Regions from separate parts of the Streptomyces sp. NPDC094143 genome, predicted to be linked through region 4. Evidence: riboswitches for the same ligand, from Rfam matches in the RefSeq annotation. Region 4 holds a riboswitch; each other region holds the start of a gene.
What was found. Region 4 has a riboswitch for cyclic di-AMP ahead of ABTZ58_RS22190 (transglycosylase family protein). Riboswitches for the same ligand answer to the same signal wherever they lie in the genome.
Positions count from the first base shown of each region.

Region 1: linked by a shared signal. The riboswitch ahead of ABTZ58_RS15490 (C40 family peptidase) and the one ahead of ABTZ58_RS22190 (transglycosylase family protein) in region 4 are both predicted to bind cyclic di-AMP.
Region 2: linked by a shared signal. The riboswitch ahead of ABTZ58_RS26775 (transglycosylase SLT domain-containing protein) and the one ahead of ABTZ58_RS22190 (transglycosylase family protein) in region 4 are both predicted to bind cyclic di-AMP.
Region 3: linked by a shared signal. The riboswitch ahead of ABTZ58_RS24525 (M23 family metallopeptidase) and the one ahead of ABTZ58_RS22190 (transglycosylase family protein) in region 4 are both predicted to bind cyclic di-AMP.

Region 1 covers NZ_JBEOTZ010000010.1:62,092-65,291, reverse strand. Annotated here, with positions in the region: gene ABTZ58_RS15495 (SLAC1 family transporter) at 1-70, opposite strand, end outside; gene ABTZ58_RS15490 (C40 family peptidase) at 147-1,340, opposite strand; cyclic di-AMP (ydaO/yuaA leader) riboswitch at 1,348-1,521, opposite strand; gene pcrA (DNA helicase PcrA) at 1,836-3,200, shown strand, end outside.
Region 2 covers NZ_JBEOTZ010000023.1:125,585-128,784, reverse strand. Annotated here, with positions in the region: gene ABTZ58_RS26780 (polyprenyl synthetase family protein) at 1-634, opposite strand, end outside; cyclic di-AMP (ydaO/yuaA leader) riboswitch at 1,139-1,320, shown strand; gene ABTZ58_RS26775 (transglycosylase SLT domain-containing protein) at 1,324-2,085, shown strand; gene ABTZ58_RS26770 (HAD family hydrolase) at 2,049-2,897, opposite strand; gene ABTZ58_RS26765 (GNAT family N-acetyltransferase) at 3,068-3,200, shown strand, end outside.
Region 3 covers NZ_JBEOTZ010000020.1:115,305-118,504, forward strand. Annotated here, with positions in the region: gene ABTZ58_RS24520 (M16 family metallopeptidase) at 1-697, shown strand, start outside; cyclic di-AMP (ydaO/yuaA leader) riboswitch at 890-1,055, shown strand; gene ABTZ58_RS24525 (M23 family metallopeptidase) at 1,068-1,856, shown strand; gene ABTZ58_RS24530 (GntR family transcriptional regulator) at 2,043-2,738, shown strand; gene ABTZ58_RS24535 (HPr family phosphocarrier protein) at 2,914-3,195, opposite strand.
Region 4 covers NZ_JBEOTZ010000017.1:89,041-92,240, reverse strand. Annotated here, with positions in the region: gene ABTZ58_RS22195 (transglycosylase family protein) at 100-1,110, shown strand; cyclic di-AMP (ydaO/yuaA leader) riboswitch at 1,339-1,504, shown strand; gene ABTZ58_RS22190 (transglycosylase family protein) at 1,509-2,219, shown strand; gene eno (phosphopyruvate hydratase) at 2,472-3,200, shown strand, end outside.

The DNA.
Region 1 (3,200 bases), on a different contig from region 4:
CGACCGACAGGGTGCCGGTGGTCAGCGCGTAGGTCGCCCACAAGGTGGCAAATGGGGAGGGGCCGGGCATAGCGCCGATGCTAGAGAGCGGCGCGCGGGTTGTGAGAGGGGCACGCGCGCGTGCCCCGCAAAAACGCCGAGACCCCTCAGGCCGGCCGGACCACGCTGTGGATGGCCGACTCGCCGTCGTAGTAGACCGACTCCTCGCGCACGTACGTGCCCGGCTTCGGGGCGTGGATCATCATGCCGTTGCCGATGTAGATGCCGACGTGGGTGATGTCGTCGTAGAAGAACACCAGGTCCCCGGGTTGCGCACTGGACAGGGGGACGGTGGTGCCGGCGTCGACCTGGTCGTAGGTGGTGCGCGGCAGGCTCACCCCGGCGGCCTTCCACGCGGCCTGGGTGAGGCCGGAGCAGTCGTAGGAGCCGGGGCCGACGGCGCCCCACACGTACGGCTTGCCGATCTGGGCGCGGACGAAGGCGAGCGCCTTGCCGGCCTTGGTGGCGTACGAGGAGTCGGCCGGGGCTGTGGAGGTGGAGCCGGAGGCAGTGCCCGACGGGGTGCTGTCCTGCCGCTGGGCGGCCTCTTCCCGGGCCTTCTCCCGTGCGGCCTCCTCGCTGGCCTTTTCCTGTGCGGCCTGCTCGCGGGCCAGCTCGGCGGCCCTGCGGGCGGCCTCCTGCTGCTTCTCCTTCTCGATCGCCGCGAGCCGCGCCTTCTCCTCGGCGGTCAGCTGCGACAGCAGGTCGCGGGCGGCGGCGAGCTTCCGCTGGACGGTGGCCTTGGCCGTCTTCAGGTCGCTCTGCGACTCGGTGAGCGTCCGCAGGCTGTCGGTGGCCTCCTGGCGCTTGGTCATCGTCTCGGACTGCTGTGTGACGTAGTCGTCGACCGCGCCCTTCTGGCGGCCGGTCATCCGGTCCATCAGCTGAGCCTGGTCGAAGTAGTCCTGCGGGGTGTCCGCGAACAGGAACGTGGCGGTGTCCGGGGCGGCGGCGCCGGTGCGGTACTGGGCGGCGGCGAAGGAACCCAGCCTCTCCCGCGCCTCGTTGAGCTTCTCGGTGCGCTGGGCGACGTCGTCGAGGAGGGTGTCGACGCGCTTGCGCTGCTTCGCGGTCTTCTCCTTGACCGCGTTGTACTTGTCGGTCGCCGACTCGGCCTGGCGGTACAGGTCGTCGACCTTCTTCTCGACTTCCTCCAGGCTGGGCTTGCCGTCGGCCTCGGGGGCGGCGTTGGCCGACTGGGACAGCAGGGCCACGGAGGTGAGGGCCGCCGTTGCGAGGGCGGGGGTCCGTATGCCTGCCACGCGCGTGCCCGAAGGACGCGACTTACGGTGCGACGCCAAGGGAGGCGACTCCTTCCAAAGTTCCGCCTACCGGGTTAGCTGTCGGGTTCGGGCGGGTGGTTTCGGAAGGGTTGCCCTACGGCCTTCCCAGGGAGGGAGTCGGGCCGATTCACCCCAGGTTCTCGGTGGGTCCCCGGCTCCGGCTGCCGCTGCGGCACACCGGACTCGGCGGAGGCCGCGCGGCCCGGCGACGTTCGCCGGTGGGGGTCGTGCGGCCCGGTCGCACCGTAGCCAACTCGTGTGGTCCGTGTGAAGGTTGATGGGTGATATGCCCGATACATTTTCGTGACCTTATGCCGGAGCATCGCTGAGCGTGAGGGAGTGGAGGGCTTTGGTCACGAGTCGCCCGGGAATGCGCGAGGTGTCACACGAAGTGATCACGCCAATCCATGGAGCGACGACGGGCCGGTGGCCGGTCACGGAAGGCCCAGCTCCGCGGCGATGTTCTCAGGGCGGCGGCGGGCTGTCAGTGGGGCGTCCTAGACTCGGAGAGCGATGAGCAGCCTCTTTGACGACCACTTCCTGGCGAGTCTCCAGGCCCAGCGGGGCCCCGCGGACGAGCCCCCGCCGCCACCCGAGGACGATCACGTTCCGGAGTCGATCCCGGACGATCTGTTCGGCGGGAGGTTCGACGCGCCGCCGGAGCGGGACACCCACTACCGCGACGGCGCCCCGCGCCCGGTGATCGACTCCGCCGCGCTGCTGGACGGGCTGAACGACAACCAGCGTGCCGCGGTCGTCCACTCCGGCTCCCCGCTGCTCATCGTGGCCGGCGCCGGCTCCGGCAAGACCCGCGTGCTCACGCACCGCATCGCCCACCTGCTCGCCGAGCGGGACGTCCACCCGGGCCAGATCCTCGCGATCACGTTCACCAACAAGGCCGCGGGCGAGATGAAGGAGCGCGTCGAGCAGCTCGTCGGCCCCCGCGCGAACGCGATGTGGGTCATGACGTTCCACAGCGCCTGCGTGCGCATCCTCAGGCGCGAGAGCAAGCGCCTCGGCTTCACGTCCTCCTTCTCGATCTACGACGCCGCCGACTCCAAGCGCCTGATGGCCCTGGTCTGCCGCGACCTGGACCTCGACCCCAAGCGCTTCCCGCCCAAGTCCTTCAGCGCTAAGATCAGCAACCTGAAGAACGAGCTGATCGACGAGGAGGACTTCGCCGCCCAGGCCACCGACGGCTTCGAGAAGACCCTCGCCCAGGCCTACGCCCTCTACCAGTCGCGGCTGCGCGAGGCGAACGCCCTCGACTTCGACGACCTGATCATGACGACGGTCAACCTGCTGCGCGCCTTCCCGGACGTCGCCGAGCACTACCGCCGCCGCTTCCGGCACGTCCTGGTCGACGAGTACCAGGACACCAACCACGCGCAGTACGCCCTGGTCCGTGAGCTGGTCGGCACCTCCGAGCACCCCGTGGACGTACCGCCGGAGGCCGAGGTCCCGCCCGCCGAGCTGTGCGTCGTGGGCGACGCCGACCAGTCGATCTACGCCTTCCGCGGCGCGACGATCCGCAACATCCTCCAGTTCGAGGAGGACTACCCGAACGCGACGACGATCCTGCTGGAGCAGAACTACCGCTCCACGCAGACGATCCTCAGCGCCGCCAACGCGGTCATCGAACGCAACGAGTCCCGCCGCCCCAAGAACCTGTGGACCAACGCGGGCGCGGGCGCGCTGATCACCGGCTACGTCGCCGACACCGAGCACGACGAGGCCCAGTTCGTCGCCGACGAGATAGACCGCCTCACGGACGCCGGCGAGGCGAAGGCGGGCGACGTCGCGGTCTTCTACCGCACCAACGCCCAGTCCCGTGTCTTCGAAGAGGTCTTCATCCGCGTCGGCCTGCCCTACAAGGTC
Region 2 (3,200 bases), on a different contig from region 4:
GCCGCTCGCCGTACTGGGTCAGCACGTCCACGACCGTATCGTCGGCGCCGGACATCATCGCGCCGAACCGGCACGAGACCGCCACCAGCGAGCCGGTCTTGCCGCCCAGCACGTCCAGGTAGTGCTCGACCGGGTCACGGCCGTCCTGCGGTCCGGCCGTCTCCAGGATCTGGCCGGTCACCAGCCGCTCGAACGCCTCGGCCTGCACCCGTACCGCCTCCGGACCGAGGTCGGCCAGGATGTGCGAGGCGCGCGCGAAGAGGAAGTCGCCGGTGAGGACCGCGACGGAGTTGCCCCAGCGGGTGTTGGCGCTGTCCACCCCGCGGCGCACGGCGGCCTCGTCCATCACGTCGTCGTGGTACAGCGTGGCGAGGTGCGTCAGCTCCACGACGACGGCCGACGGCACGATGCCGGGTGCGTGCCGGTCGCCGAACTGGGCGGCGAGCATCACGAGCAGCGGCCGGAACCGCTTGCCGCCGGCCCGTACCAGGTGCTGGGCGGCCTCCGTGATGAAGGGCACCGCACTCTTGGTGGCCTCTAGCAGGCCTTCCTCGACAGCCGCCAGTCCGGCCTGGACATCGGCCTCCAGAGCCTGGTCCCGCACGCTCAGCCCGAATGGCCCGACGTCGGTCACGAGGGGTCTCCTGTCTGCTGGTGTCTGCCGGTGCTTACGCGGATTGTCGATAGGTCGCTGCCATCACTCGAGTCAGCGTATCCGGTCACGTTTCGATCACCGCCAGCGCCCATGGTTACAGGCCGGGTGGTATCCGATCACGACCGCAATGTTTTCGATCAGCCCATAAGAACAGAAATGTTCCGACTTACCGGGAATTCGCGACCTATGCGAGATTTGCGGCATTGGCGAAGCAAATTCCTCTTGCGGGACATTGCGCCCCGGGTCGCGATCAGTGAATTGAATCACTTCGACCCTTCCGCGGCACTGCCGGCGCATCGAGTGGTTACGCCTTTCACCGAAAGCGAGTTGAGGCTTGGCTCGCGCAAAGGATCAAGCGGCCCATTCCACCCTGACCAAGGTCAAACAGCACCTCGTGTGACTCCGGTGCTTGTTCCCGGCATGTGCTCTCGCATACGTTCCGGCCCAGTCCGGCGGACCGCCGAATCCTGCCGCCGCCCGGACTCCCCACACACACCGACTCACTCACGCAGGGCAGGAGCGGGGGACCCAGGTAAGTCGCCGGTCCGCACGACAGCGGAACGGCTCGGGGTGAAGCCGCGCACGACAGCAGCACGCCGTGTGCGGCCGGGCACCTCCCGGCCCGAACCCGACAGCTCACCTCGCAGGCGCCGGAGAGGAATATCGCCATGCCCGGACGAGGTAAGCACCGTCGCCCCGCAAGGAACCCGATCACCCGTGGTGTCGTCGCCGTCGGCACCGGTGGAGCGGCACTGACCCTGCCGCTCCTCGGCGCGACGCAGGCGAGCGCCGCGGAGCCCCAGAGCGCCCCGGCCGCGCTGACCGTGGCGCAGGCGGCCCAGCCCGCCAAGTCGCTCACGTACACCGTGGTCAAGGGCGACTCGCTCTACCGCATCGCCGAGAAGTACGACGTCTCCGGCGGCTGGAAGCGGCTGTACCAGGACAACCGCGCCGCCGTCGGTGACGACCCGAAGCTGATCCGCCCGGGTCTGAAGCTGAAGGTCGGGACCACCAAGGCCGTCGCCCCGAAGAAGGCGACGCAGTCGGCCACCCCGGCCAAGCCGGCCGGTGGCGTCACGCAGGCCACCCCGGCCGCCGCGAAGACCTACGCGAACAACCTCGACGGATGGATCCGCGAGGCGCTGGACATCATGGCCCAGAAGGGCATCCCGGGCTCGTACGACGGCATCTACCGCAACATCATGCGAGAGTCGTCGGGCAACCCGCAGGCGATCAACAACTGGGACTCGAACGCCGCCAAGGGCACCCCGTCCAAGGGCCTGCTCCAGGTCATCGACCCGACCTTCGCCGCCTACCACGTGCCCGGCACCCCCTACGACCCGTACGACCCGGTCGCCAACATCACGGCGGCCTGCAACTACGCGGCCGACCGCTACGGCTCGATCGACAACGTCAACGGTCCGTACTGAGCCGTCCCGCCCAGCAGTCGTTCGAGGACGACGGCGATGCCGTCGTCCTCGTTCGACAGCGTGATCTCGTCGGCCACGGCCTTGAGTTCGGGATGACCGTTGGCCATCGCGACGCCGTGCGCCGCCCAGTCGAACATCGGGATGTCGTTGGGCATGTCACCGAAGGCGATGGTGTCCGCGGGCCGCAGCCCCAGGTGCTCGGCGGCCAGCGCCAGCCCCGTCGCCTTGGTGACACCGCACGGCTGGAGCTCGACCGTGCCGGGCCCCGACATCGTCACCGTCGCCAGTGAACCCACCACCGAGCGGGCCGTCGCCGCCAGTTCGTCGTCCGACAGGCAGGGGTGGCGCAGCAGCACCTTGCTGATCGGCTCACCCCACAGCTCGTCGCGCCGGTCGACCCGCACCGCGGGCAGCGTCGGGTGCGGCATGAGATACCCCGGCTCGATGAGCGTGAGCCCGTCGACCCCGTCCTGGTCGACCGCCGCGTACACCTCCCCCACCTCGGCCTCGATCTTCCCGATGGCCGTCTCGGCCAGCTCCCGGTCCAGCGTGACGGACCACAGCATCCGGTTCGCGCCGGCGTCGTACACCTGCGCGCCCTGCCCGCACACCGCGAGCCCCGTGCACCCCAGGTCGTCCAGGAGCGGCCGCACTCTCGGCGCCGGGCGGCCCGTCACCACGAGGTGCTGGGCACCGGCGTCCGCCACCCGCGCGAGCACGGCGAGGGACCGGTCGGACAGGGTGTCGTCGCCGCGCAGCAGCGTCCCGTCCAGGTCGGTGGCGATGAGTGAATATGCGAGGGGTGCGGCCATGATCAGAGAATACGGACAACGCGCCCCTTCGTTTCATCGCGCGGCACACGCCGATTGCCCGGTTGAGGGCCTCTGCACCAGTTGGCAACAACATGGTCCGCTACCTACCCGAGAGGCCGCATCGAGCGGTACCTTCCAAGTGTCCAGCGGGACTTGATCGGGGGGTCGGGTTGAGCAGTGGGCGCATTCGCGTGGCCGGGCCCGGGGAGCTCGGCGAGGGGGAGAGGGAGCGCTGGCGCGCGCTGCGCGCCGCCTCGGAGGCACCGCGCAGCCCTTTCATGGAACCGGAGTTCACCGAGGCCG
Region 3 (3,200 bases), on a different contig from region 4:
CTCCTGGACCGGTTCCCCGGCCGAGCCGCGCCCGGTGCCGCCGGTGACCGCCGACGACACGGGCCGGGTCGTCATCGTGGACCGCCCGGGCGCCGTCCAGACGCAGCTGCTGATCGGCCGGATCGGCCCGGACCGGCACGACCGCGTCTGGCCCGCGCAGGTGCTCGGCACGTACTGCCTAGGCGGCACCCTCACCTCCCGCCTGGACCGCGTCCTGCGCGAGGAGAAGGGCTACACCTACGGCGTGCGTTCCTTCGCCCAGGTGTTGCGGTCCGCGCCGGACGGGACCGGTGCCTCGATGCTCGCCATCAGCGGATCCGTCGACACGCCCAACACCGGTCCGGCCCTGCAGGACTTGTGGACGGTGCTGCGCACCCTCGCCGCCGAGGGCCTGACCGACGCGGAGCGGGACGTCGCCGTGCAGAACCTGGTCGGGGTGGCTCCGCTGAAGTACGAGACCGCCGCGGCCGTCGCGAGCACGCTGGCCGACCAGGTCGAGCAGCATCTGCCCGACGACTACCAGGCCACCCTGTACCGCGAGTTGGCGGCGACCGGCACGGTGGAGGCCACGGCGGCGGTCGTCAGCGCCTTCCCCGTGGACCGTCTGGTGACCGTCCTCGTGGGCGACGCGGCGCAGATCAAGGCCCCGGTGGAGGCCCTGGGCATCGGCGCGGTCACCGTCGTGGCCGCCGAGTAGCGGCCCGCGCGAGGAGGGGCCCTGGTCGTCTTCCAAGGCACCAGGGCCCCTTTATGTCCGAATTGGGGCGGGAGTTGCCTGTCTGCCCTGTGGGATGCGCTACAAAAGGCCGGATCCGTTTGGGAATTGAAAGTGGCCCCGTTTAGCTTCTTCCGGGCTGTTCGTCAGGCAGTGCGCCGCACCCGCGGCACCGGACAGCCATCGCCGAGTCCCCGTACGGCGCGAGCCAGGGGAGCCGGGGACCCAACCGCAGTCCCTGGGGTGAATCGGACGCCCGCGCGAGTCGCGAGGGGGTCCGTAGGAGACCTTCCTGCTCCGAACCCGTCAGCTAACCCGGTAGGCGAGAGGGAAGGAAAGGACCAGCCACTTCATGGCGTTCACACGCGCCACCGGCAAGCATCGCCGTCCCAGCAGGATCCAGCGCGGCACGGCCCGCGCGGCGGGCGTCGCGGCTCTCGCCACCACCGGTGTGATCGGCACCGTGGCCGCCCCGGCCTTCGCCGCCTCCGAGCCGGCCGTCGAGCAGACCGGCCTCACCCCGGTCGTCACCATGGGTGACACCGTGGCCCAGCAGATCGATGCCCAGGCCGTCGCGCAGAAGCAGGCGGCCGAAGAGGCCGCCGCCAAGGAGAAGGCCGAACAGGCCGCGCGCGAGCGCGCCGCCGAGGCGGCGAAGAAGGCCAAGGAGGCCGCCGAGAAGGCCCGCGAGGCCGAGGAGCGCGCCGCCCGCGAGGCCGAGCGCAAGCGCCTCAACAGCTACGTGTCCCCGATCCCGGGCTCCTACGTCTCCACCGGCTACAAGGCAGGCGGCGCCGTCTGGTCCTCCGGCAGCCACACCGGCATCGACTTCCACGCCGCCACCGGCACCTCCGTCCACGCGGTCGGCGCGGGCACGGTCGTCGAGGCCGGCTGGGGCGGCGCCTACGGCAACCAGGTCCTGATCAAGATGAACGACGGGACGTACACCCAGTACGGCCACCTGTCCTCCGTCGGCGTCTCGGTGGGCCAGCAGGTCACCCCCGGCCAGCAGATCGGCCTGTCCGGCGCGACCGGCAACGTGACCGGACCGCACCTGCACTTCGAGGCGCGCACGAGCCCCGAGTACGGCTCGGACATAGACCCCCTCGCCTACCTCCGCTCGCACGGCGTGAACCTCTGACGCACCCGCTCCGCATCCGAAAGGCCCCGGCTCACCGAGCCGGGGCCTTTCGGCATTCCCGGAGCCCGTGTCCAAAAAATATGCATGGATTCCGGGCTGCCGTCGGAAATTCGGGCTGATTGCAATAGAGTCACGGAACACACGTCACTCGTCGACGTTTCACGGGGATTAAGCGGAGGTCGGGTCATGCGTATTCCCGCGCACTCGGTGTGCACGGCTATCCGGGACGACATCGTCGCGGGGGTCCACGAGCGCGGCAGCCGGCTCACCGAGGAACTCCTCGCGCGCCGCTACGGCGTCTCGCGCGTCCCCGTCCGGGAGGCCCTGCGCACGCTGGAGGCCGAGGGCTTCGTGGTGACCCGGCGGCACGCGGGCGCGTGCGTGGCCGAACCCACCGAGCAGGAGGCGGCCGACCTGCTGGAGATGCGCGCGCTGCTGGAGCCGCTCGGCGCCGCCCGAGCCGCCCAGCGCCGAACCGAGGCCCATCTGAAGGTCCTGCGCGGCCTGGTCCGGCTGGGCCAGGAGCGCGCCCGCCGGGGCACCAGCGACGACCTGCGCTCCCTGGGCGGCTGGTTCCACGAGACGCTGGCCCAGGCCTCGGGCAGCCCCGCCCTGATCGCGGTGCTCTCCCAGCTGCGCCACAAGATCGCCTGGATGTACGCGGTGGAGGCGCCGGCCGATCCGGCGGGGTCCTGGGCCGAGCACGGCGCGATCGTGGACGCGGTGGCGCGTGGTGACAGCGAGCGCGCGCGGGCGGTCACGGCGCTGCACACCGAGCGCGCGACGTCCGCGCACCGCCTGCGCCTGGGCGCCCCGCGGGATCGCGGTGAGCGTGTGAGGAACCCGCAACATCCCGTAAACACGGTGAGCCCGCGGCATTAACACGGAAGCCGTATACAAAGAGTGGAGTTCCGCGGGGGATTTATTGTGCTGCCCTTTTCCCGGTAATCCGGTGCGCCGTCGTGAATTCAAGGCGCTCGGGTCCCCGGAAATGAGTGAAGCCGCGCCAGCCGTGAAGGCCGGCGCGGCTTCACCCCTGGAAAACCGCTGGTACGACTCAGACGGTTTCGGGAAGCTCCTCGAGACCCTCGGAGACCAGCTTCGCCAGCCGGTCCAGGGCGGCGTCCGCGCCCTCGGCGTCGGAGGCGAGGACGATCTCCTCGCCCCCCTGGGCGCCGAGGCCCAGGACGGCGAGCATGGAGGCCGCGTTGACGGGGTTGCCGTCTGCCTTGGCGATCGTCACCGGGACGCCTGCGGCCGTGGCGGCTCGGACGAAGATGGAGGCGGGGCGGGCGTGGAGGCCCTCGGCCCAGCCGACGTTGACGCGGCGCTCAGCCATGTGTT
Region 4 (3,200 bases):
ACTTGTGACAAGTGATCGTGTGCCGATACGTTCACCCATCAGCGCGGCCGGGGACCCCTGCGCCGCGTGGGTCACTGCTGTCTCGCGAAAGGTCTCCGCATGCTCTCCGGGAACGGTCGGCACCGCCGCCCCCGCCAGGCTCCGGCACTCCTCGTTGCGGCCGGAGTGACCGGCTCCGCCATCGCGATCCCCCTCCTCGGGGCCTCCGGCGCCAGCGCGGCCGACGGCACGACCTGGGACCGGGTCGCGGACTGCGAGACGGGTGGTGCCTGGAGCCAGAACAGCGGCAACGGCTACTACGGCGGCCTCGCCCTGTCCCAGGAGGACTGGGAGAACCACGGTGGTCTGGACTACGCGCCGAGCGCCGACCTCGCCAGTCGCTCCCAGCAGATATCCGTGGCGGAGAGAATCCTCGCCGACCAGGGGGTCGGCGCATGGCGCACCTGCGGGCTGCTCTCCGGCCTCGAGCAGGGCGCGTCGGGAGAGACCGGGGAGTCCGGTTCGTCCGGTGAATCCGGTGAATCCGCTCCGGCAAACTCGTCCGGTCTGCTCGACTCGCTGGGATCGTCCGAGTCCCCTTCCTCTTCCTCTTCCTCGCCTTCCGCGTCCACGACGTCCCCGTCGCCTTCTCCGTCCGGCTCGGCGTCGCCTGACGGCTCATCGACTTCGCGGGACGATTCCGCCAAGTCCGACAAGTCGCCCGACTCCCGTCCTTCCGGCCGGACGTCGGACGGCTCGGCCTCGGCCACGCCCGGGGGTGCCGCCTCCGGCAACTCCCGGTCGGCCGGTGACGCTTCGGACCGCACGGACACCGGCTCCGGCCGTCACCGCGGCCCCAGTGCGGACGAGAGCGCCGACTCCGCGGGCGGCCGTGAGAGCGGTTCCTCGGGCCGGCACGCCTCGCGCGGCGACACGAGTGCCGGCGAGGCGTCCGAAGGCGCCTACATCGTGGGTGTCGGTGACAGTTCCTGGTCCATCGCCGACTCCCTCCCCGTCGACGGCGGATGGCAGGAGCCGGCCACGGGGGACGAGAAGACCGCCGACGACGCCGCGGACCCCGTTCAGCCCGGTCAGACGCTCACGGTGGAGGGCGAAGCGGACGAGGGGTAGCCCTTCGGGCAGTGCGGAAACGAGGGCCTAAGTCACCGCGAAACCGGGTGAGTTAGCGTCACGTTTCGCGCCGTATGTCCCGTATAAGTGCGGTGAGAGATAGATCTCAGAAGCCCTGATCGTCTTTGAAATTCCGCCGATCACCTGTCTACGGTCGTGACCGCTCGTCATCGCGAGCCCCGGCTGCCGCAACGCCGAATCCTGCCAGCGGCCGCACGGGAACAGTCGTCGCGTCAAGCGCCGTAGGCAGGAGCGGGGGACCCAAGGTAGGTGCCCGACCGGCCGGTTGGCCGGAAGGGCTTGGGGTGAAGCCGTGTCCCGCGAGGGACGCGGCCGGGCAACTCAACCGGCCCGAACCCGACAGCTCACCTCGCAGGCGTCGGTGAGGGGATCTCTCCATGCTGTTTTCCGGTAAGGGCACGCACCGCCGTCCGTCCAAGGCCACTCGCGCCATCGCCATCGCCGGTGTCACCGGTGCCGCCGTCGCCGCCCCGCTGATGGCGGCCGGCAACGCCTCCGCCGCCACCGCCTCCGAGTGGGAAGCCGTCGCCCAGTGCGAGTCCGGCGGCAACTGGTCCATCAACACCGGCAACGGCTACTACGGCGGTCTGCAGTTCTCCGCCTCCACCTGGGCCGGCTACGGCGGCACGAAGTACGCCTCCACCGCCGACCAGGCCACCAAGGCCCAGCAGATCGAGATCGCCGAGAAGGTCCTCGCGGGCCAGGGCAAGGGTGCCTGGCCGGTCTGCGGCAAGGGCCTGTCGAGCGCCGGCTACACCGGTGGCGGCTCCAGCGACTCCGGCAGCTCCTCGCAGAGCCAGGGCCAGAGCCAGAGCCAGAGCCAGCAGAGCACCGAGACCCGCGAGACCCAGCAGCCGGCCTCCCGCTCCGAGGAGCGCCCGGCCGCCAAGAAGACCGTCACCACCCCGACCGGCAAGAAGGTCAAGAAGGGCGACGGCGAGTACAAGGTCGTCAAGGGCGACACCCTGAGCACGATCGCGGCCGAGGAGAAGGTCAAGGGCGGCTGGGAGAAGCTCTTCCAGCTGAACAAGGACATCGTCGAGGACGCCAACCTCATCTACCCGGGCCAGCAGCTGCACCTGAAGTAGGCAGCGGCCCATCCCCGTCCCCACGGGCTCCCCGTCCCGGTGCGTCGTCCCCCGTACGCACCGGGGCGGGGTTTTTTCGGCAACCGGCTTTGTTCCGTTCGGAAACAATTTACTCTCGGTTCTGTCCATGGGGTGGGCGACCCGGTGGCCGATCGCCCGGAGCCGGTTAGGCTCATGTCGCGAGCCACCGGCCCGCACCTCGCCGGGTCCACGCGACCCGCGTACCCGCGTCACATCAAGAAGGAGATGCTCGTGCCGTCCATCGACGTCGTCGTAGCCCGGGAAATCCTGGACTCCCGAGGCAACCCCACGGTCGAGGTCGAGGTCGGCCTCGACGACGGCAGCACCGGCCGTGCCGCCGTCCCGTCCGGCGCCTCCACGGGCGCCTTCGAGGCCATCGAGCTCCGCGACGGCGACTCGAACCGCTACCTCGGCAAGGGTGTGGAGAAGGCCGTCCTCGCGGTCATCGAGCAGATCGGCCCGGAGCTGGTCGGCTATGACGCCACCGAGCAGCGCCTGATCGACCAGGCGATGTTCGACCTGGACGCCACCGACAACAAGGGCTCCCTCGGCGCCAACGCCATCCTCGGCGTCTCGCTCGCCGTCGCCCACGCCGCCTCCGAGGCCAGCGACCTGCCGCTGTTCCGCTACCTGGGCGGCCCGAACGCGCACCTGCTGCCGGTGCCGATGATGAACATCCTGAACGGCGGCTCGCACGCCGACTCCAACGTGGACATCCAGGAGTTCATGATCGCCCCGATCGGCGCGGAGTCCTTCTCCGAGGCCCTGCGCTGGGGCGCCGAGGTCTACCACACGCTGAAGAAGGTCCTGAAGAGCAAGGGCCTGGCCACCGGCCTCGGCGACGAGGGCGGCTTCGCCCCGAACCTCGGCTCCAACCGCGAGGCCCTCGACCTCATCCTCGAAGCCATCAAGGAAGCCGGCTACACCCCCGGCGAGCAGATCGCCCTGGCGCTCGACGTC